3 regions of the Vibrio sp. 1069 genome follow, and region 1 is predicted to be linked to each of the others. Evidence: predicted binding sites of a transcription regulator. Region 1 holds the regulator's gene; each other region holds the start of a gene.
The links. Region 1 encodes PurR, which represses purine synthesis genes. Its sites were predicted from a motif close to TNANGNAAACGTTTNCNTNA; they were not measured.
Positions count from the first base shown of each region.

Region 2: the regulator PurR is predicted to act here: its motif matches at 8,278-8,297, upstream of pckA (phosphoenolpyruvate carboxykinase (ATP)).
Region 3: the regulator PurR is predicted to act here: its motif matches at 6,639-6,658, upstream of R7040_RS08425 (uracil-xanthine permease family protein).

Region 1 covers NZ_JAWOWP010000001.1:91,446-101,422, forward strand. The annotation lists gene glgA (glycogen synthase GlgA) at 1-1,449, shown strand, start outside; gene glgC (glucose-1-phosphate adenylyltransferase) at 1-2, shown strand, start outside; gene R7040_RS00385 (alpha/beta fold hydrolase) at 1,559-2,362, shown strand; gene R7040_RS00390 (DUF2007 domain-containing protein) at 2,394-2,714, opposite strand; gene R7040_RS00395 (TVP38/TMEM64 family protein) at 2,735-3,421, opposite strand; gene R7040_RS00400 (TfoX/Sxy family DNA transformation protein) at 3,536-4,126, opposite strand; cyclic di-GMP riboswitch class I at 4,243-4,332, opposite strand; gene purR (HTH-type transcriptional repressor PurR) at 4,620-5,624, opposite strand; gene torD (molecular chaperone TorD) at 6,093-6,740, opposite strand; gene torR (two-component system response regulator TorR) at 7,007-7,717, shown strand; gene elyC (envelope biogenesis factor ElyC) at 7,790-8,575, opposite strand; gene cmoM (tRNA uridine 5-oxyacetic acid(34) methyltransferase CmoM) at 8,690-9,481, shown strand; gene mukF (chromosome partition protein MukF) at 9,484-9,977, shown strand, end outside.
Region 2 covers NZ_JAWOWP010000004.1:75,845-85,821, reverse strand. The annotation lists gene gspH (type II secretion system minor pseudopilin GspH) at 1-353, opposite strand, end outside; gene gspG (type II secretion system major pseudopilin GspG) at 383-826, opposite strand; gene gspF (type II secretion system inner membrane protein GspF) at 886-2,103, opposite strand; gene gspE (type II secretion system ATPase GspE) at 2,103-3,605, opposite strand; gene gspD (type II secretion system secretin GspD) at 3,605-5,623, opposite strand; gene gspC (type II secretion system protein GspC) at 5,660-6,586, opposite strand; gene hslR (ribosome-associated heat shock protein Hsp15) at 6,840-7,226, shown strand; gene hslO (Hsp33 family molecular chaperone HslO) at 7,258-8,133, shown strand; gene pckA (phosphoenolpyruvate carboxykinase (ATP)) at 8,470-9,977, shown strand, end outside.
Region 3 covers NZ_JAWOWP010000004.1:98,194-108,170, forward strand. The annotation lists gene R7040_RS08400 (ATP-dependent zinc protease) at 1-1,656, shown strand, start outside; gene greB (transcription elongation factor GreB) at 1,774-2,265, shown strand; gene R7040_RS08410 (DUF1090 domain-containing protein) at 2,371-2,766, shown strand; gene ompR (two-component system response regulator OmpR) at 2,896-3,615, shown strand; gene envZ (two-component system sensor histidine kinase EnvZ) at 3,718-5,010, shown strand; gene R7040_RS08425 (uracil-xanthine permease family protein) at 5,083-6,471, opposite strand; gene recG (ATP-dependent DNA helicase RecG) at 6,704-8,785, opposite strand; gene trmH (tRNA (guanosine(18)-2'-O)-methyltransferase TrmH) at 9,039-9,722, opposite strand; gene spoT (bifunctional GTP diphosphokinase/guanosine-3',5'-bis pyrophosphate 3'-pyrophosphohydrolase) at 9,775-9,977, opposite strand, start outside.

The DNA.
Region 1 (9,977 bases):
AACAACTTATCTATTCTGTTTGTAGCTTCTGAGGTTGAAGGACTCATTAAAAGTGGTGGCTTGGCAGATGTTGCCAAGGCACTACCGGAAGCCCTTCAAAACCTACAGCAAGACGTAAGAATTACCATCCCTGCGTACAGCAGTATTGATAAACTCGCAGACGCAGAAGTTGTATTAGAAACAGAATTAACATCATGGCCGCATACGGAGTATCGAGTTTTGCGGCTCATGTTAGGTCAAAATCCTGTTTACCTGATTGATTGTCCGCCGTATTTCAATCGACCATCAATGTATGCGGAGAACAACCAAGCGTATACTGATAACGGCGAGCGCTTTGCGTTTTTTAGTGCAGCATGTCTCGATATGTTACCCAAGCTCGCCTTTCAACCTAATATCATACACGCGAACGATTGGCACACAGGTCTTGTTCCATTTTTGCTCAAGCACAGGTATGGCAATGATCCGTTTTTTGCTCATACTAAAAGCGTCATTTCAATTCACAATGCGGTCTTTAAAGGCGTATTTAGTTATGAAGACGTGCAGTGTTTGCCAGAGTTTCATTGTAGAAACGTTCCCGATGCTGCGGTGAGTGCAACGCATATTACGATGCTTAAAGCTGGTGTAATGAATGCAGATAAGATAAACGCGGTTAGCCCTACGTACGCAGAGGAACTAAAAACAGAGCTTGGCAGTCACGGCATGGCTTGGGAGTTTCAGCAACGTGCGCAGGACTTAGTCGGCATCTTGAATGGTTGTGATTACAGCGCTTGGAATCCGGAAACGGATACCTACTTGCCGGTTAATTACTGCGCCGACCAGAAAAGTATGTCGCAAGGGAAGAAAGCTTGTAAAAAAGCATTACAACAAAGACTAAATTTGCCCGAAAAAGATGTAGCTATGTTCGGTATGGTTTGTCGGTTGACCCAGCAGAAAGGCGTTCATTACTTGTTGCCTGCTTTGGCCGATTTTTTGAAGCACGATGTTCAGCTAGTTGTCGTTGGGACCGGAGACCCTGTTCTTGCCGCTCAGTTACGAGAGGTTGCCGCGCAGTTTTCTAGCCAATTTGCCTTTGTAGAAGCGTATGACAATGAACTTGCGCATATCGTTGAAGCGGGTTCTGATTTCTTCTTGATGCCTTCTGAGTTTGAACCATGTGGCTTAAACCAAATCTATAGTATGGCTTATGGGACATTACCGATAGTACGCGGTGTTGGTGGCTTGAAGGACAGCGTTAGCGATTATGATGTAAACCCATCTGAAGCAACGGGGTTTGTTTTTTTCGAACCGACACCGCAGGCATTGTTGTTAACGATGCTAAGGGCACTGTTGCTCTACGCTCAAAACGAGCCTGAAGTGAATAAAGTACAGTTGCACGCGATGCAACAAGACTTTTGTTGGCAAAAGGCCGCAGAATCTTATTTGCAGCTTTACCACTCAGCGTTAGTTTGACTTAAAATTGTAACGAAAGGCACCGAATGAGGTGCCTTTATTATCTTGAGTAAGGGGAGTGTGGTAGGATGGCTTTTTACTCAATAGCACGATCTTTTTGATACTCAATATGACCCAGCCGCTACTTTTTCATAAAACCTATTTGCACCCTACTAGTAATGAGTGGGTTGTATTTGTGCACGGTGCTGGTGGTAGCTCTTCTATCTGGTTCAAGCAAATTAAAGCTTACAAGCAACACTTTAACTTATTGCTGATCGATTTAAGAGGTCATGGAAAGTCAAATCAGTTACTTAAAGAGCTCATTGCTAGCCGTTATACCTTTACGGAAGTTACCCAAGATATTTTGAAAGTATTGGACCATTTAAAGATCCAATCCGCTCATTTTGTCGGTATGTCGCTTGGTACTATTATTGTTCGAAACCTTGCTGAATTGTCATCAGAGCGCGTACGTTCGATGGTGCTCGGCGGTGCTGTCACAAGGCTTAACACTCGTTCTCAGATATTGGTGAAATTAGGTAATTTTTGTAAGCATATCCTACCGTACATGTGGCTCTACAAACTGTTCGCTTATATTGTTATGCCTCAAAGAAGCCAACGAGAATCTCGCCACCTTTTTATTCGCGAAGCCAAGAAGCTTTGCCAAAAAGAATTTAAACGTTGGTTTATTCTTGCCGCTGATGTAAATCCGTTAATGAAATATTTTAAAGATCGAGAGTTACCCATTCCGACTCTTTACTTAATGGGCGACAGGGATTACATGTTTATTAAACCTGTCAAAGAAATGGTTGCAGCACATAAGCTCAGCATTCTACGAGAAATCCCGAATTGTGGTCATGTATGCAATGTAGAGCGTCCAGAAGACTTCAATCAACACTCCATCGAGTTTATTAAACAGCAAGCTGTATGTGCTTAAAACTGAGTGCATCCACTGAATAGGAGAGCCGCTATAGCTCTCCTAGTTGATATCCACATTGCCAACATGCACCAAATTGCCCTTCGTTTATTTCATGACATTTTGGGCATTGCCAATCTTGATACTCATGCCTATCGGATTGTTTTCGATATGCTTTTACTATTTCTTCAGCTTTCATCTTTTGTGCAGTGTCAAAAAGCCACACATAAGGATCGGTATCATCACCAAACGGCAGTTCTCCTTTTAAGCCGAAAATACCTTCTCCACGAACTTCACAGTAAATTTGTTCCACTTTAAGCAGCTCACATACAATGTGTGCTTCTGCTGGGTTTTTAGCGATAAATATTTTCATCAAAATACCCACTTCACCAATTACGAGTTTTGCTGACTTGGTGTCGGCCTTACTTTATTCATAACCCATTTAGTGATGATTGGAAATAGTCCCAATAGCGCAAAAGACGCTAATACTGCGGGTGAAACAATGCCCGATAGGCTTTCAATTGTTGCTAATTGAGTACCTGCATTCAGATATACGGCTGTGCCTGGCAGCATACCTATTTGGCTAGTGAGATAAAATCTACCTACAGACATCGGCGTTAAGCCCATCAGTAAGTTGATTAGAAAGAAAGGGAATACAGGGATTAGACGCAAGGAAAATAGATAAAAAGCTCCGTCTTTTTCGACACCTTGATTAATTGCGTTGAGTTTATTTCCGAATTTGTTTTGTACCCAGTCACGCAATAAGTATCGGCTGCTCAAGAAGGCCAGTGTTGCCCCCATAGTGCTAGCGAAAGAAACCAGTAGCAAGCTTGTCCAAAAACCAAATAAGGCTGCACCAAGTAAGGTGACTACTGCCGCTCCTGGGATAGAAAAAGCGGTAATTGCAATGTAGGTAAAAAAGTAAATCGCAGCCGAGAATACAAAATTCTGATCGATGTATGTAGTTAGTGCTTCTTGTTGGGCTTTTGCATTCTCTAAGGTTAAATACTGGCCAAAGTTAATACCTAAAAAGACGATAGCCGCTAGTAGGATGAGACCTAATATCAGTTTCTTATTCATAATTTTGATTCCAATTTGGGATATATGTAATAAGACAGTAGGAAAACCGAAAAAATTTCACAAAAAAACCGCAGATTAGACTGCGGTTTTACAAGATAGTTTTTAGGCCGACTTTTATTGGAGGCCGTTCATCAACTCATCTCGGCGAGCTTGAGGTACCACACTCCAATGAGTGCCGTTGATAGCCCCTTCTAGTGCCCATAGCAACTCAATGTTGACGGTTGCAGAGTGCGTATCTCTTATCGCTTTATAGGCGTTAAGCGCACCTTCCTCTTCAAGCTTCTCTACGGATTCGATGCCGGCTTTTTTTAGCATGCGCTCGGTAGCCAGTCGTAAGTTAGGCAAATCTTTCAAACGGTTAGGCTTTGTACTTGCTTGCTGTTCTTTCTCAAGCTTTGCCTTTTTCAATGATTGATTCGCTACTTCGATTAAGCGTTCGCTTGATTCCCATAAATCGCTGGAAATAGCGTAGTACTTTGTAACGACTGGAAAGCCACGTTTTTTATAAACGTAAGGCTTTAGCCCTTGTTTCTCGAAGTCAGATGAAGTTTTTTGGTCTGCTCTGATATGAAGCTGATTGTTTACCACTAGTGCAAACATTGTTTCATCAGCGAATAGTCCGAAGCCACCAAACATTGAGCGCGACTTGATATTACCAAGTGCCTCAAATAGCTTCATAGAGTCTTTGAGTATCGGTTTATCCATGTTTTGTTATCTCGGTGTAATTAATATTACGCCACCAAAAGTCAGGTCCGAGAGAGTAGCAAACATGCGTAAAAACAATGTCATTACAGAGTAAAGTCATTGCTTACACACTTGCCATCGGTAACCCCGCTACCTTCCATATCGTAATATGGTTCAGGCCGGAGGCTTTGCGTCCCACTCTTTCGAATGGTTTGCCCTGTGCGTGACACAATGAGCATACTTCTTATATTGAATTAACATCACGGTTTAGCGTTAAAAGTGTGATTTCGGTTCAATAAAAATGATAGATTGAATGCTCTATTTTGCATATGGAAAGGTGCAAATTGGCCTTTGAAAAGGAGTTCTTAATATATATTACATTTATATAAAACAGGGAGTTAACGTTAGTCAATTGTTATTAGAGTGGTGTGAAGTATTAGAGAATGCTTAATTTTTCCAAAAAAATAAGCGCCCCTGTAGAGCGCTTATTTAACACGGTTAAATACAGTGAAATTTAGTTCATTTTTTTCACAGTATTTCGAATTACAAGCTCAGGTTGCATCTCGAAAATTCGTTTTTCGTGTTCTTTATCTTTGATACGCTCAAGTAGAATTTCGAATGCATTTTTACCAACACGACGTTTAGGTTGGTGGATAGTCGTTAGCGGTGGAGAGAAGTATTCCGCAAGCTCGATGTTGTCGTAGCCGATCACTGAAATATCTTCAGGAATTTTGATCCCGTTTTGTTGCAAGCGGCTCATTAGGCCTAGAGCCATTGTGTCGTTAAAACAGAATACCGCCGTCGGGCGCTTGTCCATTGCGGTAATTTTATCTGCAACTAATACGGCCGTATCACATTCAAAGTTACCTTCAAGGATCCAGTCTTCATTTACAGCTAGGTTCGCTTCGCTCATTGCGCGACGGAAACCTGCAATGCGCTCTTGGCAAGCAAGCTTTTCAAAATGACCGCTTAGACAAGCGATATCCGTATGACCATTGTCAATCAGATGTTTGGTTGCAATGTAGCCACCTTCTTCTGAGTTATCCATGATCTTGTCTGCTTGTGAGCTCTCTGGGCCCCAATCCATGACCACTTTAGGAATGTCCGCATGACGGTCAAGCATCTCTTTTAGTTCTTCGGTTAAGTCAGAACACATCACTAGGATGCCATCAACGCGCTTTTCAGCCAGCATACGAATGTAATCGCGTTGTTTTTCGTAAATCCCGCCTGTGTTACATAAAATCAGAGTATAGCCTTGGCGGTAACAGTAGCTCTCAACGCCATCAATCACTTCTGAGAAAAATAGGTTAGTTGATTGAGTTACTAACATGCCAATCGTACGAGTTGAGTTGCATTTTAGGCTGCGTGCAACGGCACTTGGCGCGTAATTCAGCTCGTCAACGGCTTTCATTACTTTTTCTTGCGTTGCTTCTGCAACGAAACGCGTTTTATTGATAACGTGCGAAACTGTCGTAGTGGAAACGCCGGCTAAGCGAGCAACGTCTTTTATCGTGGCCATAAATGGTGTCCTGTATCGAGCTACTGAAATATGTCGTATTGGATGTACCTGATGCTCTAATGGTTTCACACCTAGCAATATAAAATTGGCGCTAAGTGTCTCGGCAGCGGTTGATCCAAGTGCGACAAAAGGGTACGTAGCAGCATCGGTCGATGAATTTTATCTTTTTTCTATCTGATGAGAAATTGCCATCAACCTGTTAAGAAAACACAAAAACCGCTATATTTCAGCGGTTTACATATAAATCATATTTAATCGTTTGCGCTCACATTTTAGCCCTATGTGAACTGACTAGCAATGTTTTCAGCAAGAGATTTGTGTATTTGAAGTCACATTTTGACTGCTAAATAACCAAGCGTCTTTGCGCTAAGTTAAGGCAAACGAATATTATACCCAAGTTACTTACAATTGGTCACTTTCAGGCATACAGGAAGCCCGATAGGCAGGCTCCCTAAAAATAGGCGGCAATTATTCACCAAGAAGGTAGGCGCTGTCTAGTTTACAAAATGCAACTAATAGTTTCGCGACACTCGAGTAAAATCCAAATTCGTCGAATTGTTTACATTTGTCTGAAAACTGAGGTAACCAAGACATCAATTGTTGCTGGATAAAGTCGTTTTGTTTAACGAAGGCTTCTTCCATGTGTTTTTCTTGTTCAAGCTCGTTTGAGCGGATAATCATGTTCCCGAGAAAGTCGAGCTCAACGGCTAAGTGATCCGCAGGTTCCTTTAGGTTTTCGTCTACTTGAACGCCAAATTCAGCCATCAACTTTTCCATTTCCTCAGCTGGCTTGTCATTCAGTAAACCTGATTCACCAATGTACATGGATGCGTAAGGAAGAGCGCCGTATTTTTCTGTCTTCAAAAACAGTTCACAAAAGTCAGCTGCAAGCTCTAGTTGTGCATCTTCACGATCTTGTAACCGATTCAGCGCATCAACTAGGCTATCAACGGCTGGTTTTAGCGACTCATTTTCACCTAAACCTGCGAGAAAACTGCGAATTTCAACACTGTGATAGGCTTCCAATTCTTTCTCTGTTAGTTCTTTTGCGAACAAGCTCGAAAACCACCAGTAAATTTCAGCGCGTTTTTCATTAAAAGCTTTCACTTCTTGCATTTTGGGCTCCTGAATGATGCTTCAAGTCATGCATCACAAAGTCAATTAGGGATATCCCCTAAGTGTAATCAATTAAAATGAATAGCAGTAACTATAATTGTTATGTTTTATGGTCAAAAATGACCGTTTATTAATAGCAATGGGCAAGCTTGTTTTGAATCAATAAAAACGCTAAATCTTGCGTTTTAATGTATCTATGACTAGAAATGTTACTAGTTATGAATAGAATACGTCTTGGATAATAAGAAGACAGAAAAGTGGTGTAAATGAGCTATCACGTATTAGTCGTAGAAGATGATGTTGTAACTCGTAGTAAGCTTGCGGGATATTTCCAAAATGAGGGCTACCAAGTCAGCGAAGCAGAGAGTGGCGCAGAAATGCGTGAAGTTTTGCAAGCGGGCGATGTAGACCTGATCATGCTGGATATTAACCTGCCTGGTGAAGACGGCCTGATGCTTACTCGTGAGTTACGTAGCCAATCGGATATTGGTATCATATTAGTAACAGGACGCACGGATAGCATTGATAAAATCGTAGGCCTAGAAATGGGTGCTGACGATTATGTGACAAAACCTTTTGAACTGAGAGAGCTGTTAGTTCGCGTTAAAAACTTGCTGTGGCGTATTTCAGCAGCGCGCAGTGGCAGCTCGAAAGCGAATGAAACCAGTGAAGAGCACATTGTGCGCTTTGGGGAGTGGACATTCGACATTCAACGTCGCGCACTTAGCCGCAACGGTGAGCCAGTAAAACTAACTAAAGCAGAGTATGAACTTTTGGTGGCATTATCGTCTTATCCTAACCAGGTGTTAAGTCGTGAGCGTATTTTGAACATGATCAGCCATCGAGTGGATGCGCCGAATGACCGCACCATTGATGTTCTTATTCGACGTATGCGCGCAAAAATGGAGTTCGATCCTAAGAACCCACAGATTTTTGTAACGGTACACGGCGAAGGCTATATGTTTGCTGGTGACTAGTTGGAACATAACTCAATCGTAAAAAGAAAAAGGAGAGCTTCGGCTCTCCTTTTTTGTGGCTTCAAGATAATACTAGTTTGCTTCAACCATTGGTGTTTGGCCGACAGTATCACGCAACCTTTGCCAAATACTGCCCAAGTACTCATGCCAATAAAGCTCTGTTTGTTCTAAGTAACGCGCTTTAGGTGAGTATTTATCCCAAGGTTGACTTATCTCGCTAATAGCTAAGAAGTTGGTCGGGGCTGGGATTGGTTTAATGCCTGCTGCGTTGAACTCATACAATGCACGGCTCATGTGACTCGCAGAAGTGACTAACACAATCTCCTTTTGTTGAACGAATGCAGCCGCTTGACGCGCCTCTTCCCACGTATCTTTCGCATCTTCTAATAAAATGATATCGGATTTCGCGACTCCCAACGCAAGGGCAACGTTCGCCATCATTCGCGCGTGGCTAATTTCAGATCCGCCAGCATAGCCGGATAAGATTAATTTCGCGCCTGGATACATTCTTAAAATACGAATGCCCTCAGTTAAGCGCATTAATGCTGCACGGCTTAACTGCGAGGTGGGTGGAATTTCGTCATCGATAACATGACCATTCCCTAAAACCATCACGTAGTCGATGGTGCCAGAAACTGGCAAAAAGGCTTTATGCTCTCGCTCTAACGGCATAAGAAGCTTGGTTGAAACAGGTTGGAAGGCAACAAGAAAAATGCCAACAAAAGAGAATAGAACAACGAAGCAGCCAGTTTTACGTTTTGTAGTAAAACTAATGAGAGCAAGACCCAACAAGCCTATCAGCAGCAATGCCGGAAGGGGCATAAGCATGGCTGACACTACTTTTTTCAGCTCAAACATACATAAATAGTCCGAAAAAACATCAATTGATAATAAAAATGAGGGTATCCCTCTTTATTCCTGCTTTCCTTGTGCCAGAATAGCGGCACAATCCGTTATGATAACTCAGCAGAAGTGACAGAAGACCGCAATTTCGACGATATCGCCCACAAATTTGCAAAAAATATTTACGGCTCCGATAAAGGGGAGATCCGCCAAATCATTGTGTGGGAAGATTTTCTACAGATTCTAAGTGAATTAGATGCTGACCAGCAACCCCTAGAAGTGTTGGACGCTGGTGGTGGTTTGGCACAAATGTCGCAAAAGCTTGCTAAGCTCGGACATCGAATCGCTTTATGTGATCTATCTTCGGAAATGCTGCAGTTGGCTAAGCAGGATATTGAAAAAAACGGTTTGCTTGAGCAGTATCGCCTGATTCATTCGCCTGTCCAATCCATCGGTGAACATATGGATGGACAGGTCGATCTGGTTATGTTCCACGCTGTGATGGAGTGGCTGGTTGATCCTAAGGCCGCACTTGAAACAGTTCTTGAACAAGTAAAACCGGGAGGTATCGCATCAGTCATGTTCTACAACCACCACGGTTTAGTCTATAAAAACGTGGTTTGTGGCAACATTCCTCATATATTAGACGGCATGCCTCACCGAAAAAGATTTAAACTACAGCCGCAAAAAGGCTTAAAACCTGAAGAAGTCTACCAGTGGATAGAAAATTCAGGTTTTAATATTTGTGGCAAATCTGGTATTCGCTCATTTAGTGATTACATAGGCAATATGGAATACATGGGTGATTACGAGTTTGAAGATGTGTTGGCGCTAGAAAAACAACTTTGTCGACAAGAGCCATACCTCTCATTAGGCCGCTACATTCATGTGTGGGCTAAAAAGAACGATAAACAGGAATAACAATGAGTGAGATGACTCTCAATGCTGCAGAGCAACCAATCGATGAGCTGGTTGGCTGGGTTAAGCAGCACGATTTCTCGTTGAACCTGACCACAGAGCGATTGGCATTTTTGATAGCCATTGCCGTACTGAGTAATGAAAGGTTCGATGAAGAACTGGGTGAAGGTGAACTGCATGATGCATTTGCCATCGTCACTCGACTATTTGATGAGACCGGCGAAGCCTCCGCTTTTCGTGCGAACAATGCGATCAACGAGATGGTTAAGCAGCGTCTTATGAGCCGTTTTGTCAGTGAGATTACTGACGGAGCGAGCATTTACCGCTTGTCGCCATTAGCGATAGGAATAACCGACTACTACGTGCGTCATCGTGAGTTCTCAAAACTGCGTCTATCTATCCAGCTATCCATGGTAGCGGATGAAATGGCGAAAGCGATTGAGGCAGCACAAAAAGGTGGCACACCGGGTCACTGGAAGAAAAACGTATACGGTGTTTT
Region 2 (9,977 bases), on a different contig from region 1:
CGCTCATCATTATCCCAAGCACCACCTCCGAGCTCGAGTTGTAGCGTAACATCTTCTTCTAGCTTGGTTTTGCTCGGAATCTGCTTTAATTTCAGAGGCTGCCAACCTTCTGAGGTTAAACTCAGTAGAGCGTAGGTCGATTTGGCATCATCCACTCGAACGCCAAAATCTTTACCGCTCAGCACAGCTTCTTCATTGAGCAGCTGTAAACGCTGAAAAAAGCTTTGAGCATACTGTTTGGAAAGATCTTTTTGGCTAGTCGGTAACGTCGAGATCACGGCCACAGCCGTAAGAGATAGCAAAACCAGCACCAATAGAATTTCTATCAATGTAAAACCGTTATGTTTTCGCATTTGTTTCATTAGTGCTGGCTTAGGCTCAATTATTGGAAGTCTTGCATGTTCCAGTTGCCAATATCTGCAGCTGGACCTTCTCCACCCTCTTGGCCATCTGCGCCTAGAGTGAAGATATCGATTGTACCGTTATCACCTGGGCTTAAGTATTGGTACTGGTTGCCCCAAGGGTCATTAGGAAGACGTTTGATGTAACCACCATCACGGTAATTGCGTGGCTCTGGGTTAGATGGCTTGCTAACCAATGCTTCTAGACCTTGGTCCGTTGTTGGGTAAACGCTGTTATCCAACTTGTACATATCTAGGGCATTTTCCAGCGCTACGATGTCCGTAATCGCTTTTTGTTGGTCAGCCTTCTCTTTGTTACCCAATAGGTTTGGAACAACGAAACTTGCCAAAATACCAAGGATAACGACAACAACCATCACTTCTAAAAGTGTAAAACCCTGTTGTTTACTACGCTTAAACTTCATTTTTTTCTCCGAAAGTTAGATTAAAGCCATGCCGTTAGTAGACACGTCTTAATTCGAAATTATCCGCTCATCAAATTATTCATTTCTAGCATTGGCATCAAGGTCGCCATCACAATGAACAACACTAATCCAGCCATTAATGCAATCAGCGCAGGAGTAAACACCCCCAGAGCAATATTGACTGTTGATTCAAAGTTTTGATCTTGGTTATCGGCAGCCCGCGTCAACATGCTCTCTAATTCACCACTTTGCTCACCACTGGCGATCATGTGTAGCATCATTGGTGGAAACAAGCGGGTTTGGTCCAACGCCTTACGCAAACTAGCGCCCTCTCGAACGTTATCCGCTGCAAGCAACACTTGCTGCTTCACATAACGGTTAGACATAACATCTACCGCAACGCGCATACCCTCGAGAATTGGAATCGCACTGGAAGTACAGATCGAAAGTGTTCGCGCGAATCGTGCGGTATTCAAACCTCGAGAGATCTTACCTATTAGCGGTAAGCTCAAGATTTTTCTGTCCCAAGCTAAGCGAAAGTCTGGCTTTTGCAACGCCAGTTTGAGGCCATAGAAAAGCGCCACCAGCACAACGAAAATAATCAGCCCCCAACCTTGCACAAACTCACTGGCTGCCAGTAAAAATTGCGTCGATTGAGGTAACTCTTGGCCCATCTGAATGATGGGTTCAATGATTTTAGGAACCACTGTCGCCAATAAGAACGAAACGATGACAACCGCGAATACCACCAAAACTACAGGATAAATCATTGCTTGAAGCAATTTAGATCGCATCTTTTGGCGGTTTTCGACATAGTCTGCCAAACGCTCTAATACGGTATCGAGGTGACCTGATTTTTCGCCCGCCGCAACCATGGAGCGGTACAGTTCATCAAACACGTGTGGGTAATCGGCAAAACTGTCGGCGAGCGGATAACCCTCGGTTACTTTCGAGCGAACCGCAGCCAACATAGAACGAATCCTCGGCTTTTCAGCCTGCTCAGAGACCGCACGCAAACACTCTTCCAAAGGCATTCCTGATTGGACTAGCGTAGACAATTGCCGTGTGATGAGTGCCAGCTCAGATGTCGAGATGCCGCGCTTAAAGCTGACTGAACCTGAAGACTTAGCCGATTTAGCTTTCGTCTCGACCACTTCAATCGGGATCATCCCTTGCTCTTTGAGTCGCTGGCGCACTTGTCGGGCGTTGTCCCCTTCTATCGTGCCTTTTTTATGCTTGCCTTTTGCATCTAGCGCTTTGTACTCAAATGCCGCCATTAGGTTTCCTTCGTCACTCGCATCACTTCTTCAAGTGACGTAATACCACGACGTACTTTGCTTAAACCATCACTGCGAATACTTGGCGTATGGGCGCGAACGGCTCTCTCAATTTCTTGTTCACCAGACTCTCGATGAATCAACTCTTGCACTTGCTCATCGACCATAATGAGCTCGTGGATACCTGTTCGACCTCGGTAGCCTTTTTGGTTACACGCTTCACAGCCTTTTGCTCGGTGCAGTTCTAACGGTTCATGCGCTTCCATACCAAACAGTTTTTTCTGTTCCGCATCGGCTTCATACGGCTCTTTACAGCTTGGACAAAGCGTTCGAACTAAGCGCTGCGCTAGCACCCCTAATAACGAAGAAGAAATAAGGAATGGCTCAATACCCATATCACGTAGACGCGTAATCGCACCCACTGCGGTGTTGGTGTGGAGAGTCGACATTACCAAGTGACCCGTTAAGGACGCTTGCACTGCAATTTGTGCGGTTTCTAAGTCACGGATCTCACCGACCATCACCACATCCGGGTCCTGACGCAGAATGGCACGCAAGCCGCGCGCAAACGTCATGTCGACCTTTGGGTTCACCTGAGTTTGACCGATGCCATCAATATCAAATTCGATCGGGTCTTCAACCGTTAGAATGTTGCGTTCGTTGCTATTGATCTCTTGCAAGCCAGCGTACAAGGTGGTGGATTTACCAGAACCTGTCGGGCCCGTCACCAAGATGATACCGTGAGGGCGGCCAATCAAGTGACGGAAGTTGTCATGCACTGAAGGGGTCATGCCCAAACTATGTAAATCAAGACGAGTCGCGTTTTTATCCAACAGACGCATTACCACGCGCTCCCCATGAGAGGACGGCATCGTCGATACACGCACGTCCACCGCACGACCACCGATACGCAACGAAATACGGCCATCTTGAGGCACACGCTTTTCTGCGATATCTAGTTTAGCCATAACCTTCACACGAGAAACCAGCAAAGGCGCTAGCTTACGACTTGGGGTCAGAACTTCACGCAATACGCCATCGACACGGAAACGAATCGAAAGGGTTTTCTCGAACGTCTCAATATGAATATCCGACGCACCTTCTTTGATCGCTTCGCCCAACATGGCGTTGATCAATTTGATGATTGGCGCATCGTCTTCCGATTCTAATAAGTCTTCATCATGCGGCAGTTCTTCAGCCAAAGAGAAGAAATCATCGCTATCAGCACCAATATCTTCCATCAACTGACGCGCTTCAGACGAGTCGCGTTGATATGCTTCAGTCAGCTTTTTATCAAAGGCTTCTTTATCGATAGGTTGCGGTACGAAGCTTTTCTTTAATACACGACGGACTTCAACCAGAGCCGCAGGGTTAAGCGGCTCGACATAGTAAAGAATAGGTGGACGCTCAGGATGCTCTGTCTCCAGCACCAGTTTAAAGCGGTTGGCAAAACTGAATGGCAGACGACGCATACTTGGCGCTGTGTCTAACATATCAACCATTAGTTGTTTTCCATTTGATCAATAAACGCTTGAATCTCTGTTGGGTGCTGACGCTCCTGGCCAAAGGCAGGCATAACCGGGATCTTCTCGTCAGCCATCAACTTCAAACCTTGATCCGCTTTGTAAAGCTGTTCTGCGCGAATAAAGTTGTATTTACGCTGCGTAATACCGTCGGCCGTCACACCATCGCGAATAATCGTCGGCTTGATGAACACCATCAAGTTACGTTTTTCTGTTTGCGTGCTAGTTGACTTGAACAGATGGCCAAGTACCGGAATGTCACCCAATAGCGGCACTTTAGACTCACTTTCAAGTGCGCGTTCATCGACCAAACCACCAAGAACCAACATCTGACCATCTTGGATCATGACAGAGGTGTTTAACTGTCGTTTAGCAAAGCGAACGTCAACCGCACCGTTTGCGCCTAATACGTTGGAAACTTCTTGTTCAATGTTTAACTGTACAGAGTCACCTTCGTTAATTTGTGGCACTACTTTGAGTTTGATACCGACTTCTTTACGGTCAACCGTTTGGAATGGGTTGTCGTTGTTTGAGCCAGCCGTAGAGCCCGTAATAACCGGAACCTCTTCACCCACAATAAATGATGCTTCGCCATTATCCATTACGGTAATACTCGGAGAAGATAGAATGTTTGAGTTGGAGTCAGAAGCAACAGCACTAATTAGCGCTGTCCAGTCACCCATGACAATACTCATTGCCGCACCATTTACTCCGCTAAGTGCTGACGCTAGCGTAGAGTAGTCACCTGATTCAGTAACATCATATGGCGTTCGTTCGCCATTAGAGTTGGTATAGTATTCAGTTCGGGTTTGATCTTTTGCTTCTTCTAGACCAACCATCACCTGACCAATCGGGGCTCCTGAGTTACCGTACTGAATTACAGCACCCGTTTCTAACGAACCCCACTGAACACCTAGGTTAATACCATCACCTTCAGACATTTCGACAATTAACGCTTCAATAAGAACCTGAGCACGACGAATATCGAGTTGAGAAATGACGTCTTGTAATGCCATCATAATATCTGGCGGCGCTGTTAAAACTAACGAGTTAGTTGCAGCGTGAGCAGCAATGACGACCTCACCACGCGATGCACCTGATGTTTTCTGACCGGCTTGCTTTTCAGCTTGCAGGTTATCGGAAACACCTTTCAATACATCCACCAAGTCTTCAGCTTTCGCATTTTTCAGGTACACAACTCGGTTGTTACCTTTTGTCGCCATTTCAACATCAAGTTGACGAATCAAACGTTTCAAGCGGGCTCTTACTTTTGGATCACCAGAAATTAAAATCGCGTTAGTACGTTCATCGGCCACAATTTTAGGTTCAAGGAACTCTGGCGTGCTTTTCTGATTCGCACTTTTATTCAGTGCTTCGACAATGCGTACCATTTCAGCAGCAGATGCATTACGCAGCTCCACCAATTCAATTTCTTTATCACCGGCTTGGTCAACACGCTTGATGATCTCTGCTAAGCGATTCACTACTGCCGCACGACCAGTAATCAAGATAATATTCGCTGGATCATAATGAACCACGTTACCGGCACCGGCGTTATCAATCAGCTGACGAAGTAGAGGAGACAACTCTCGAACCGACACATTACGCACCGCGACAACTCGAGTGATAACACTATCGCCTTGCGCGCTGCCATCACCTAACACAGGGATTGCTGAGGTTTTTGAGTCTTTTGCTTTGATAACCTTAAGTACCCCATTGTCCATTTCTACGACTGCGTAACCGTATACTTCAAGGACATTAAGGAAAAAGCTGTAGTATTGCTCTTCGTTAAGAACGTCATAGCTGCGGACATCGATTTTACCGCGTACTGAAGGATCAACAATGATGGTCTTTTCGAGGTTACGACCAACTATGTTGATGAATTCTTGAATATCAGTGCCTTTAAAGCTCGCACTAAATTCGTTTGCCATTGCACCTGGTACGCAGAGTAAACTTCCTGCTAGTAGCCAAGCACTTTTGCTGAACCAATGTTTCACGTATGTCTCCCTGAACTTACGCCGGTTGCCTAAGTCTTACAATTGGATATAGATATCGTACTGTTGGCCGTCTCGCTCAACAGTTAAATTTAATTCTTGCGGATCGCTCATCACTTGCATCAGTTGTACTGAAGAAGACGGGTCACTTAAATCGATCCCGTTCAGTTGAACCGCAATATCGCCAGGTTGTAGCCCTACATCATTAAATAATGCGGCATCACGACCAGGTGATACTCGATAACCAACAATGTCTCCGTCTTTTTTGACGGGTGAAATGGTGATGTATTTAAAAACGCTTTGTGGATCTTTCGCAATTTCCTCGCGGATTTGCTCTAATTTCTCTCCAACGTCAGACGTCGCTGCTTCTGCTCGCTGAGCTTGCGCCCTAGCTACCTGCGGCGATTCAGATAGCTTCTTATATTCTATACCTTCCATCATTAAGGTCTCGTCTCGACCTTGGTTATCAATGATGACGCGATCCACCAATACCGCTTTTAGTGTCGCACGTGTCCCTTCGATTTCTTCACCCAAACCGTACGTAGCTTGCTTACCTCGGTTAGCAATAACAGCAAGGCTGGTGTTGGCATCACTACTTGCAACCGCACCGACCAGCGTAAGGTTAAGGCGCGTCTTAGGGGCGTCTTTAACAATAGGCTGTTCTACAACCGCCGCTTTTTGCTCAGTGTATTTACCGAATAGGTTGGCATTCTGAAGGGCATTAAAATCTATCGCGTCGCCTTTATTGCTCGCAGCAACGCTACTCGCCGATGGACGCCATTGCGGCACTTCCGACGATTGAGGTATGGCTAACCACACAATTTTGCCAAGTATCCATCCGGTTATCGCAATAAACAGACAGGTAAGCAACAAGCTAAGTTTGGCTTGAATGGTATAATGATTGGACTTGATCTGAGCCAGTAGCGGTCTGCTTGATAATCCTGCACTTAGCTCTAAACGTTTCACTGAATGGATTCCTTTATTCTAACGTCCGTCATTTAAGCTATAACGATAGCTATCGACTTTAAATTGCTAAATTTGCAATAAAATTATTACTCAACAAAGAGCAGTGAACTATATCACAAGTTGTCTTTCATACCTTTTTCTTATGCAGTTTTTGCCAACTCCCTTGAAAAAAATACGCCTTGACTCCATCTGTAGGTGAATAATCCATCACTCATTGCCGTATTCGGGCAGTGATTAGATAGCGTAGTGTTCTATGAGTTCCCTAAATGAAGCCGTTAGGCTAGATAAATGGCTATGGGCCGCAAGATTTTACAAAACCCGCTCCATCGCACGTAACATGGTCGATGGCGGTAAAGTCCACTATAATGGCCAACGAAGCAAGCCGAGTAAAATCGTTGAAGTGGGCGCTGAAGTCAGACTTCGTCAAGGCAACGAAGAAAAAATCGTGATCATCGAACAAATCTCAGATCAACGCCGAGGCGCTCCCATCGCACAAACCTTATATCGCGAAACCAATGAGAGTATCGCGAAACGTGAGGAACACGCGACTCAACGTAAGCTTAATGCCCACAACCCAAGTCCGGAACGCCGCCCAGATAAAAAGCAGCGCCGAGACATCATTAAGTTCAAACACCAATAAAAGCCGGAATTACCAACGAGGAAAGCACTCCATGGCAAATAATGTTTTAAACCGCTACCTATTCGAAGATCTTTCAGTACGTGGCGAGTTGGTACAATTGGATGAAGCGTACCAACGTGTTATCTCCAGCAAGGAATATCCGGCAGCAATAGAGAAACTGCTGGGTGAGCTACTCGTTTCAACTACTCTTTTAACTGCCACTCTTAAGTTCGAAGGTTCGATCACCATCCAGCTACAAGGCGACGGTCCTGTGTCTCTTGCCGTTATCAACGGTGACCATAACCAACGTGTTCGTGGCGTAGCTCGCTGGGAAGGCGATGTTGCCGATGACGCAAACATTCACGATCTAATGGGTAAGGGCTACCTTGTGATCACCATCGAACCGAAAAACGGCGAGCGTTACCAAGGCGTCGTTGGACTAGAAGGTGACACTTTAGCAGAAGTGCTAGAAGGCTACTTTGCAAACTCAGAGCAGTTAAAAACGCGCCTATGGATCCGCACTGGTGAGCATGAAGGCAAAGCACACGCAGCAGGTATGTTGATTCAAGTGATCCCTGACGGCACTGGCTCTCCAGATGATTTCGAACATCTAGAGCAGCTCACTGACACAGTAAAAGATGAAGAATTGTTTGGTTTAGAAGCGAACGAGTTATTGTATCGACTATATAACCAAGACAAAGTACGTCTGTACGAGCCGCAACCTGTCGAGTTCCATTGTGGCTGTTCTCGTGAGCGTAGCGGTGCCGCAATCATCACCGTTGAGAAAGCTGAAATTTATGACATTTTGGCAGAAGTTGGATCAGTTTCTTTACATTGTGATTACTGTGGCACAACTTATACGTTCGACGAATCTGAAGTCACTGAACTGTATGCACAAGCTTCTACGGACAAGAAAACCCTGCATTAATTTACATAGCTTATCAAGCACGTAATTTACCCTACAAAAGGCCAGCTTAATGCTGGCCTTTTTGTGATCAACCCCTCGTAATAACTAGCCTCAAGCGTAATAAAACAACTGCTTAATTTTAAACAATTAATAATGATTTTGCCCTAGCGCAAAGGATTGCGTGCACGATAGACTATTCCCACCAATATGTGACGGGTTACCTAAAACCTTATTGAAATCATGGGTAAATTTTGAGCTATCTCCCTGTTTTCTCCCCGCCCCGTTGCTAGCATGGTGAGCAGATTAAAATTAAAACATTCTTACAAAATCCCTACAAAATCCTTATAAGGAGCACCTATGACCGTTATGGAACATACTAAGGCTGCAACACTTGATCTAACCAAGCACGGACTGCATAACGTAAAAGAGGTTATTCGCAACCCAAGCTACGAAATGTTGTTTGAGGAAGAAACGCGTGAAGACCTAACCGGTTATGAGCGCGGCGTGGTTACTGAACTAGGTGCGGTTGCCGTTGACACTGGCATCTTTACTGGTCGCTCACCAAAAGATAAATACATCGTCAAAGACGCTACGACAGAAGAACATATGTGGTGGACGTCTGATCAAGTGAAAAATGATAACAAGCCAATCACTCCTGAAGTGTGGGACGAGCTAAAAGAACTGGTCACAAACCAGCTTTCTAACAAACGCTTGTTTGTTGTTGACGGTTACTGTGGTGCAAACCCAGATACACGTTTGAGCATTCGTGTTATCACAGAAGTCGCATGGCAAGCGCACTTCGTTAAAAACATGTTTATTCGCCCGACAGAAGAAGAGTTAGCGACATTTGAACCAGACTTCGTGGTAATGAATGGCGCAAAATGCACTAATCCAAAATGGGAAGAGCAAGGCCTGAACTCAGAAAACTTCACCGTATTTAACCTAACTGAGCGCATGCAACTTATCGGTGGTACTTGGTACGGCGGTGAAATGAAGAAAGGTATGTTCGCCATGATGAACTACTTCCTTCCACTAAAAGACATCGCATCAATGCACTGTAGCGCTAACATGGGCAAAGATGGCGATGTAGCGGTATTCTTCGGTCTATCTGGTACGGGTAAAACGACCCTGTCGACTGATCCTAAACGTGCGCTAATTGGTGATGATGAGCACGGCTGGGATGATGACGGTGTCTTCAACTTCGAAGGTGGTTGTTACGCAAAAACGATCAAACTTTCGAAAGAAGCGGAGCCGGACATCTACAATGCAATTCGTCGTGATGCACTGCTAGAAAACGTAACAGTACGTGGCGATGGCTCTATCGACTTTGATGATGGTTCGAAAACAGAAAACACACGTGTTTCTTACCCTATCTACCATATCGATAATATCGTTAAGCCAGTATCAAAAGGCGGTCACGCGAATAAAGTGATCTTCCTATCAGCCGATGCATTTGGCGTACTGCCTCCAGTATCTAAATTGACACCCGAGCAAACTAAGTACCACTTCCTGTCTGGCTTTACCGCCAAACTAGCGGGAACAGAGCGCGGTATTACTGAGCCAACACCAACTTTCTCTGCTTGTTTCGGCGCGGCGTTCCTAACGCTTCACCCAACTAAATACGCAGAAGTACTGGTTAAACGCATGGAAGCAGCAGGCGCTGAGGCTTACCTAGTGAATACTGGTTGGAACGGCACTGGCAAACGTATCTCTATTCAAGATACACGCGGAATTATTGATGCCATTCTTGATGGTTCGATTGAAGAAGCACCAACTAAGCACATTCCAATCTTCAACCTTGAAGTACCAACGTCACTACCAGGTGTGGATCCTAGCATTCTAGACCCTCGCGACACGTACGTTGA
Region 3 (9,977 bases), on a different contig from region 1:
CATGCGGAGAATATCCATGTCAGTAGCTCACACCCAGATTACCAAGATTTGAAAGATAACGAGTTACTTTGGGCGATTGTCGATGACTTAGGTGGTACGAAGGCAAAGTGGGACGCCGACAGCTTTAAGCCATATCAAGTAAAGGTTAGCTTTACGGTTCCTCACCCTTATACAGGGAAGGAAATACAGATTACCGATGATCTGGAAAGAGTGAGCGCGATTCGCAGTCGAACAAGCAAAAAGCCCATCCTACGCCCGACAATAAAAATGCCGATGACAATCGCTGGTCACACCGTTGATACGGAAGTGAACCTGACCAAGCGTACGCAATTCTCTTCTCCTATCTTGATTGGTAAAACCTATCTCGATGATAACGCATGGGTCTTCGCTGGTTACGATTACCTTCAAGAACAGCCACGCGCAAAAATGATTGGCAAAAAAGAGACGGTTGAAGTCGAAGGTGTGCCATATAAGATCAGCATCTCAACTTCTAGCCGTTATACCAACGTCCATGCACTGGACATCAAGGTAGACAAAAAGCATAACGAAGTCTCTTTTATGTTAGAGGGCGAGAATGGCAAGCGTCATCCAATGACATTACCCTTGGTACGAATGCTGAAAACGACCAAAAGCGAGCGCCCTTTAGTCTATTTACCCGTCAAAGTCGGCGAAAATGAAACTCAACGTTGGTTGGTGTATCTGCGTGATCGCAGTAAGTTCAGTTCGCAAATTCGCTTAGGTCGGGACGTCGCGAGTCAGCACTTTGTTATTGATACGGACAGAGAAAATCTATTGGGTGGCGTAGAAAAAACGTTCAAAAGCGCACTCAAATCAAAACCTCTTGTCGTTTCACCAGAAGAACAGGTCACCATTGATGGTTATACCGTCCCTGCTTACCCCACTTTTACTGTGAAAACGCCATTACTGCGTGTAAATGGGTTTGAAGTAACAGAAAAAGGTAAGGATGAGTCCGTCACGTTTTATTTAATGAACGATGAGGGAAAAGAAGAAAAAATCACCAAACCAGTGTTGAAAAAGCTCAAGGTTGGCAGCGCGGTGCGCCCTGTTGTTGAAGGAGACTTTCTTCTCGGTAGGAAAGACACATCAATGAAGTTTGCGCTCGATGTGCTTGATGAGGGTGACACTCAACCCTTTTTCGTGTTTGGTCATGACATAGCCAAGGGTGGTGTGTTGCTGAACACTCGCGCAGACCATCTACTAGATGCAAGACCACTTTTCAAAGCTGGCCATATCGAAGTGGCTGAAGTTGAGGGGATGTCTTTCCCTGTGAAGTTAGACACGGGTGCAGATGTAAGCTCAATCAATGCTAAGAACATCAAGCAGTTTAAGAAAGACGGCAAAGACATGGTGAGCTTTACCTATGAGAACGATCTTGGCATGAAACAGGCGTTTACCAAGCCTGTTGTTGATGTCATGCGTATTAAAGCTAAGAAAGGCGAGAAAGCGAACGTACGCCCTGTGGTTGAAATGCATGTTAAGCTTGGCGAATTAGAGAAGAAGATCCGAGTCAACTTACAGGACCGAGGTCGCTTCCATTACAGCATGATTTTAGGTAAAAACTTCCTAAAACATGGCGCGGTTGTTTCGAGTGATACGAATTACATCGTGACGCAAAAACCGGATTACGAAAAGTAACACTCTGGCCGCCTTATCACCTTGATACCCAAAGCCTGAACAACATTGGATCTTTGGGTATATCATCTCCTTAATGCTGCCAAAGAGCAGCATTTTTTAGTTGAGATAGGAGTTAATTTGAAAACTAAGCTGATTACACGAGAAGGTTACAACAAACTCAAACAAGAGCATGATTACCTTTGGAATGAAAAGCGCCCGGAAATCACCAAGATCGTCACTTGGGCGGCGAGCCTGGGCGATCGCTCAGAAAATGCGGATTACACCTTCAATAAACGTTTACTCCGTCAGATCGACCGTCGTGTCCGCTTCCTTCGTAAATTCCTGCCAGAAGTCACGATCGTTGACTATTCTCCGCAACAAGAAGGCAAAGTCTTTTTTGGTGCATGGGTGGAAATAGAAAATGAGGCAGGAGAAGTGAAAAAGTTTCGTATTGTCGGGCCTGAAGAGATTTATGGCGATGCGAAAGACTACATCTCTATCGATTCACCTATGGCGCGAGCGATGTTGAAAAAACAAGTGGATGAAGAGTTCACGGTACGCACCCCAGAAGGTGAAAAAGAGTGGTTCATCAACTCAATTGAATATATTCAACCGGCCTCGGAAGACTGAGGCTTTATCACCGATTCAAGTCTCATGAAGTTCACTAGGAGTGACTTGGGTCTCAACGTCAGAATATTTGGTATAAAGGCATGGTGCCTTTCTCGGAGAAGTAAAATGAACAAAGCAGTCATGTGTAGTGCTGCACTAACAATAGGTTTCTCACTTTCAGTTTTTGCTCAAGATGAAGTGAAAGGCTGTGACGCTAAAGAGTTAGCGGTAGAGCAGCAGCTCGAGTATGCAAAAGCGCAAGGTAATGAGCATCGCATTAAAGGCTTGGAGCAAGCACTTTCCGCTATCCAGAATGAATGCTCGGAAGGTGAGCTGCGCCAAGAGCTGCAAACAGAAGTGGAAGAAAAGACTAAAGAAGTTGAGGAGCGAGAGGAAGAATTAGTCGAAGCTCAGCATTCAGGGAAAGCAGACAAAATTGAGAAAAAACGTCACAAGCTGGCTGAGGCACAGCAAGAGCTGCTTGAGGCCAAACGTGAACTGGAATGGAATTATGGTCAATAGTAGGTGCTGAAAATACCTGCTAGAGAGAGAATAAAGCGCTTAAGATAAAAAGAGTAACAATTTGCTTGAGCACGTTAGGAAAAACAGTGATACATTTTCGACAATAGACGCTTCTGAAAGGATGTTTCAATGCAAGAAAATCATAAAATTTTAGTGGTTGATGACGATGCTCGTTTACGTGCTCTATTGGAGCGTTACCTTTCTGAGCAAGGTTTTCAGGTACGAAGTGTCGCCAATGGCGAACAGATGGATCGCCTACTAACGCGCGAAAACTTTCACTTAATGGTGCTGGACCTAATGTTGCCAGGTGAAGACGGTTTGTCAATTTGTCGTCGTCTACGCCACGCGAACAATATGTTGCCAATCTTAATGCTCACCGCGAAAGGTGATGAAGTGGACCGCATCGTAGGTCTTGAGGTAGGGGCGGATGATTATTTGCCAAAACCGTTTAACCCACGCGAATTGTTGGCTCGCATCAAGGCAGTATTACGCCGCCAAACTGTAGAGTTGCCGGGTGCACCAAGCACGGAAGAAAAAGTGGTGGAGTTCGGGGAGTTCCGACTCAATTTAGGCACTCGCGAGATGTTCCGCGGTGACGAGGCAATGCCACTCACCTCTGGAGAGTTTGCTGTCCTAAAGGCGCTCGTGATGAATGCGCGTGAGCCAATGTCACGAGATAAATTGATGAACATGGCGCGTGGCCGTGAATATTCTGCAATGGAACGCTCTATTGACGTACAAATCTCACGCTTACGTCGCATGTTAGAAGACGATCCGAGCAAGCCGCGCTACATTCAAACCGTGTGGGGCCTAGGTTATGTTTTCGTCCCAGACGGCAAAGAGGTGTAATCTCTTCACTCCATAGCCAGCACTTGGCTATAGCAACTTCAGCCTTCATTACCTTCCCTTTGAAGGCTGAAATTTCGCGATTAGGACCACTAGGAACGTTCCATGCGCATCCGAAGTTCACTGACACAATCTATTCTGCTGTTCATCTCTTTGCTTCTCGCGAGCCAAGTTTTCTCTTACTACGCCGTTTTTAACTACGCGTTGATGCCGAGTTTGCAGCAGTTCAATAAAATTCTCGCCCATGAGCTCAATTTGGTGCTTGATGATGAAGGACCTTTAAAGTCTGATGCACCGTTAAGGCGTCAATTATTAGAAAGATTAGGGGTGACGGTTCACAGCCTTGACAGCGATAAGGCGATTGAATTTCATCACGCAATGTCGATTGATTTGATGTCTGAAGAAATGAGCCAAGAGCTGGGTTCGCCTACAGAAGTACGCTTATTGCTTGGCGATGAAAGTTACATTTTGTGGATGCACATCGAAAAGTTGCCGAACTCCATCATTCGTATTCCGTTATCTGAGCTGCAAGAAGAAGATTTTGCACCGCTGTTTCGTAACAGTTTGATTATGGCGCTGCTGATCATTGCTGGTGGTTGGTTGTTTATTCGTTTGCAAAACCGTCCACTTTTGGCTTTAGAGAGAGCCGCGAAAGACGTCGGTCGAGGTGAGATCCCGCCCCCCTTAGCAGAGAAAGGCGCATCGGAGATTCGCTCTGTAACTCGAGCCTTTAATCAAATGTCGAAAGGTATTCAAGAGCTAGAAGAAGACCGAGCCTTATTAATGGCGGGGATTAGCCATGACTTACGAACACCTCTGACGCGTATTCGCCTAGCAACAGAAATGATGTCTCCTGAGGACAGCTATCTTGCGGAGGGGATCATTAGCGATACGGAAGAATGTAATGAGATCATCAGTCAGTTTATGGATTATCTCAAACCGGTGAACCAAGAATCGTTTGAAGCGGTTGATATCAGTACGATTGCCAGTGACGTCGCCAGTTCTGAAGGTGGTTATGAGGTTGAAATTGAAACAGATCTTAATCTTAACTTGCCGCCAGCCAAAGGAAGCGCGATTGCGATTAAGCGGGCGATCAGTAACTTAGTTGTGAATGCGCTACGTTATGGCAATGGCTGGGTCAAAATCAGCACTGGTGTGACAGCAGATAAGCAGCTAGTGTGGATTTCAGTAGAGGACAACGGACCGGGTATTGAGCATTCTCAAATCGCGAGGTTATTTGAACCCTTTACGCGTGGTGACACCGCTCGCGGTAGTGAAGGCACTGGGCTAGGGTTGGCGATTGTGAAGCGTATAATCAGCCAGCATTCAGGTTCTGTGGTGATGCGTAATCGCAGTGAAGGCGGTTTAATCGCTCAAATCAGCTTTCCTACCAAGTAAGTCGATGGCCCGCACCCTTTAAAACAAAAAGCCCAACCTAAATAGGTTGGGCTTTTCTTATTCTCAATAATCTTAAGACTCTTTCACTTCCTGAGGAAGTTCATCTTCGTCTTCCAGTTTCTCTGGCAGAAGTAGATTTAAAATGATCGCTGTGATGCCACCTGCTGCAACACCAGTTGAGAAAATACTCTTAATAAATTCTGGCATAAATTGCAGGATCTCTGGTTTTTGCGCGATACCAAGTCCCATTGAGAAGGATAAGGCCATGATCAGAATTGCGCGGCGATCGAGCTCAACACGAGAGATAATACGCACACCAGCGGCAGCAATCGTACCAAACATGACAATCGTTGCGCCGCCAAGTACTGGCTCAGGAATCAGCTGAACAAAGCTAGCGACGCCAGGAAACAAGCCAAGAATCACTAACATGCCAGAAATAAAGTAACCCACGTAGCGGCTCGCGACTCCTGTTAGCATGATGATGCCGTTATTCTGGCTAAACGTTGAGTTCGGGAAGCTGTTAAAAACGGCTGCGATTGCAGAGTTTAAGCCGTCTGCTAACACACCGCCCTTAATGCGTTTCATGTACACTGGGCCTTTTACTGGCTCACCAGACACTTCAGATGTTGCGGTAATATCACCGATGGCTTCTAGTGCGGTAATAAAGAAAATCAGTACCAGCGGAATGAACAGAGACCAGTCAAACGATAAGCCATATTGCATTGGTACGGGCAGTGCTACGATCTCGGTTGCGCCTAGCTGAGATGTATCTACCATCCCCATAAAATACGCCATGATGTAGCCCACTAGCATCGCAATCACGATTGAAGCCACACGGATGTATGGGTTTTTCGAGCGGTTTAAAATCACAATTAATCCAAGTACCGTTCCAGCCAGAGCAAGTTTGTCTAAGCTGCCGAAGGTTCCTTCATTTAATGCTGCGTAGCCGCCGCCCATTGATACTAAGCCGACTTGAATCAGTGTGAGACCGATAAGAGTGACGACGATGCCTGAAACGAGCGGAGTGATGATTCGGCGGGCATGCTCCAATACGCGAGATAGGAAAATTTCTGCAAATGATGCGACTAAAATCGTACCAAAAATGGCAGCCATCATGGTGCTGATGTCTGCTCCACCGGCTTTCAGCGATAGGCCTGCACCAATAATAGGGCCTAAAAAGTTAAAGCTGGTACCTTGAATAGAGAGCAAACCAGAGCCAATTGGGCCAATGGTGCGAATTTGAATAAACGAAGACACGCCTGACGCAAACAAAGACATGCTGATGATGGTATTCGTTTGGTCTGCTGGTACACCCAAAGACTGACAGATGATCAGTGAAGGAGTGATAACCGCGACGAACATCGCCAATAAGTGCTGAAGTGCGGCAAAAATGGTTTGAGGCAAAGGTGGTCGATCGTTGAGTTGATAGACCAGTTCCGAAGATCGGTTTGAAGTTGTCATTGTTTGTCTCGCTAGTCGCAATATTTCCCTAGTTCTCGCTGAATGGGAGAGCAGGGTGGAGTCGACGTCGTTACCTGTGATTGCTGTTAATCAGAGTCAACTCAGGTTGGTGGAGTGTGATCTAACACACTTAAAAATTTGTGCGCGATTATAGAGAGATTCACTCAAAAAGCAAACGTTTGCTTTGTTTTTGGCGTATTAAAAAACGAGCCATTTGGCTCGCTTTCAATCATTACGCTTTGGAGTAAATATCCCGCTCACCCAACCAGCGATCGATAATCGCTGTTGCGTTAGTCGGGTAATTGTCATGAATATGACGCGCAATACGCTGAACTTCGGGAATCAGGCGTTGATCTCGAACTAAGTCTGCGATTTTGAAATCAGCAAGACCTGTCTGCTTTGTACCCAATAGTTCTCCAGGGCCACGAATTTCTAGGTCTTTCTGCGCAATGACGAAGCCATCGTTACTTTCACGTAGTACTCCGAGACGTTTTTGCGCGGTTTTTGACAGCGGAGAGTGGTACAGCAGCACACAATGGCTAGCAACGGAACCTCGGCCCACGCGACCTCTTAACTGGTGTAATTGTGCCAAACCAAGACGTTCAGGGTTTTCTATGATCATCAAGCTAGAGTTTGGCACATCCACACCAACTTCAATCACTGTCGTTGCGACCAGCAAATGCAGTTTACTGTCTTTGAAATCTTGCATCACCGCTTGTTTCTCTGCCGGCTTCATTCGTCCGTGTACTAGACCAATTTTTACGTCCGGCAGCTTACGTTGAAGTTCTTCTGCGGTATCTGCCGCGGCTTGCGCTTCTAATACTTCCGACTCATCAATCAGGGTACACACCCAATATGCCTGCTTGCCTTCGTTTAAGCAGGCATTTCGGACACGCTCGACGATGTCGTCACGTTTTGTATCTGGAATGGCAACGGTTTGAATCGGCGTTCGACCCGGTGGTAGCTCGTCAATCACGGAAGTTTCCAGATCGGCGTAAGCGGTCATCGCTAAGGTCCGAGGAATAGGCGTCGCCGTCATGATCAACTGATGTGGGTAGGCGCCTTGTTTTGCGCCTTTTTCACGCAATTCTAATCGCTGATGGACACCGAAGCGGTGCTGTTCATCAATGATGACCAAAGCAAGGTGATGAAATTCAACGTGCTCTTGGAATAGCGCGTGAGTACCCACTACCATTTTCGCTTCACCACTGGCAATACGAGCCAACTCGGCTTCCTTTGCCTTACCTTTGAGTTTACCCGCTAACCAACCGACTTGAATGCCCATTGTTTCAAACCAGTTTGCGAAGTTGATAGCGTGTTGCTCGGCCAATAGTTCGGTTGGCGCCATGAGTGCCACCTGATGGCCATGCTCAATGGCTCTAACAGCGGCCAAAGCGGCAACCAATGTTTTTCCCGAACCAACATCGCCTTGCACTAATCGCATCATTGGGTGCGGTTTTTCTAGATCGGCTTCAATCTCTTGTACTACTCGGGTTTGAGCGTTTGTAGGAGAGAAAGGCAGTTGGGCTAAAAGCTGCGTTTTTAGTTTATGACAAGGACCGAGAGGTAGCGCTGAATCCTTCTGACCTTTGCTACGCACCGCCAGCATCGATAAGTTTTGTGCGAGCAATTCTTCCATGATCAAGCGGATTTGGGCAGGATGTTTGCCTTCGTCAAACTCATCTAAATTAATGGTTGGTGGTGGGCGATGAATGGTGTGCAGCGCTTGCGACATCGTGATTTGATGGTCATACAACCCCGCTGGAAGTAATTCCTGCACTGCGGTTTTATCAAGCAGGGCTAAAGCTTGTTCGGTAAGGTTGCGTAATGTGATTTGACGCAATCCATCGGTGGTGGGATAAACAGGGGTTAAGCTCTGTTCTACATCGGGCTTTTGCTCGCTGACGTAAAACTTGTAGTCAGGATGAACAATTTCCAAACCCATGCCACCGCGCTTAATTTCACCGTAAGCATGCACTAACTTACCTTGCGTGAAATTGTTCTTCATGGCTGCGGTAAAGTTGAAAAAGCGCAGCGTGATAGTGCCATTACCGTCGCTGATTTTTACCGTTAGCATTTTGCGCTTACCGAAGATAGTGTCGACTGCCATGACCTTACCTTGCACGGCCGCCCAAAGGCCAGCATGCAGTTTGGCAATTGGGTAAATACGAGTACGATCTTCGTAGCGTAACGGAAGGTGAAACAGCAAATCTTGAACGCTATGTAAGCCAACTTTGGCGAGTTTTTCTGCGACTTTCGCGCCAACTCCAGAAAGGGAGGTTAATGGGACGGCAGATAACATTTGGGCGGACATAGAGGGCTTAAGAAAATGGTTAACATAGCAGTATGTTAACCATGGAGCTGTGTTTTTGTACAGGAAAAAATAGTCATGCTTTAGTTAGTGTCATGATTTGACTGATAACCTATCATTCCGAGGAGCTTTAGCGACATCAGGATTCTATTTCCAACAAGTATGTCGCTGAAGTTAACACTATCAGCATCTGTATATTTGAGAATTAGATCCTGAACCACGCTCCTTCGCCGCCGTTCAGGATGACGAAAGTCTGTTACTTGCTTTGCATCTCTTGCCACCACGCGTCATCGGCGATGATTTGACCTTCTTCATCGAGTGGTGGGTAAACGAGCCCTTTTCGTTTCGCGACCTTTGCCAGCACTGGGTGACCACGTTCAAAGAGAATACGGTTGATTGTCTCTTTAGGCAGAGCGCTTTCTTCTCGGTCGTACATGCCTGCGGCTTCACGTTGACGTTGCGCTTCATACAAAATTACGGCACTGGCAACCGATACGTTTAGTGACTGCACCATGCCCACCATTGGGATAATAATGTCTTGATCGGCAAGCTGTTTGGCTTGCTCCGAAGCGCCAACTTTTTCACTGCCTAAAATGATTGCCGTTGGTCTGGTGTAGTCGATCTCGCGAAAATCGACGGCGGTGTCCGAAAGATTGGTCACCAAAACCTGCATACCTTGCGCTTTGAGTTCGGTAATCGCAGTTTCAATCGAATCGTGAGTATCCACTTCAACCCAGTTACGCGCGCCAGCTGAGGTATGGCTCAGCGTACGCATTTTGTCTGGCCAAATTGCGTGAACTTTGTGTAAGCCTGTCGCGTCAGCGGTGCGGATCACAGCAGAGACGTTGTTTGGCTTATGTACTTCTTCGAGACAAAGTGTCAGATCAGTTTGGCGAGTTTTTAGGACTTGGTGAATACGGTTGTAACGTTCTAGGTTCATATTTATTGAGGTATAAAAAATCGCCACCTAACAGAGTAGGTGGCGATAGAGGTTAGTTCTTTCTGCGTCTGACTCGGGTTGCTTGAGGCATTGCCTTAATCTTACGCATGATACCAGCAAGGTGGACACGATCTTTCGTCGTCAACAGCACAGTCACAGTGTATAGACGACCATCACGTTCTTCCGTTGAAAGGCCATGAATGTTTGATCCTGTTTTCGAGATCACGTTGGTAAGTTCTGCAAGAGCACCTTGGT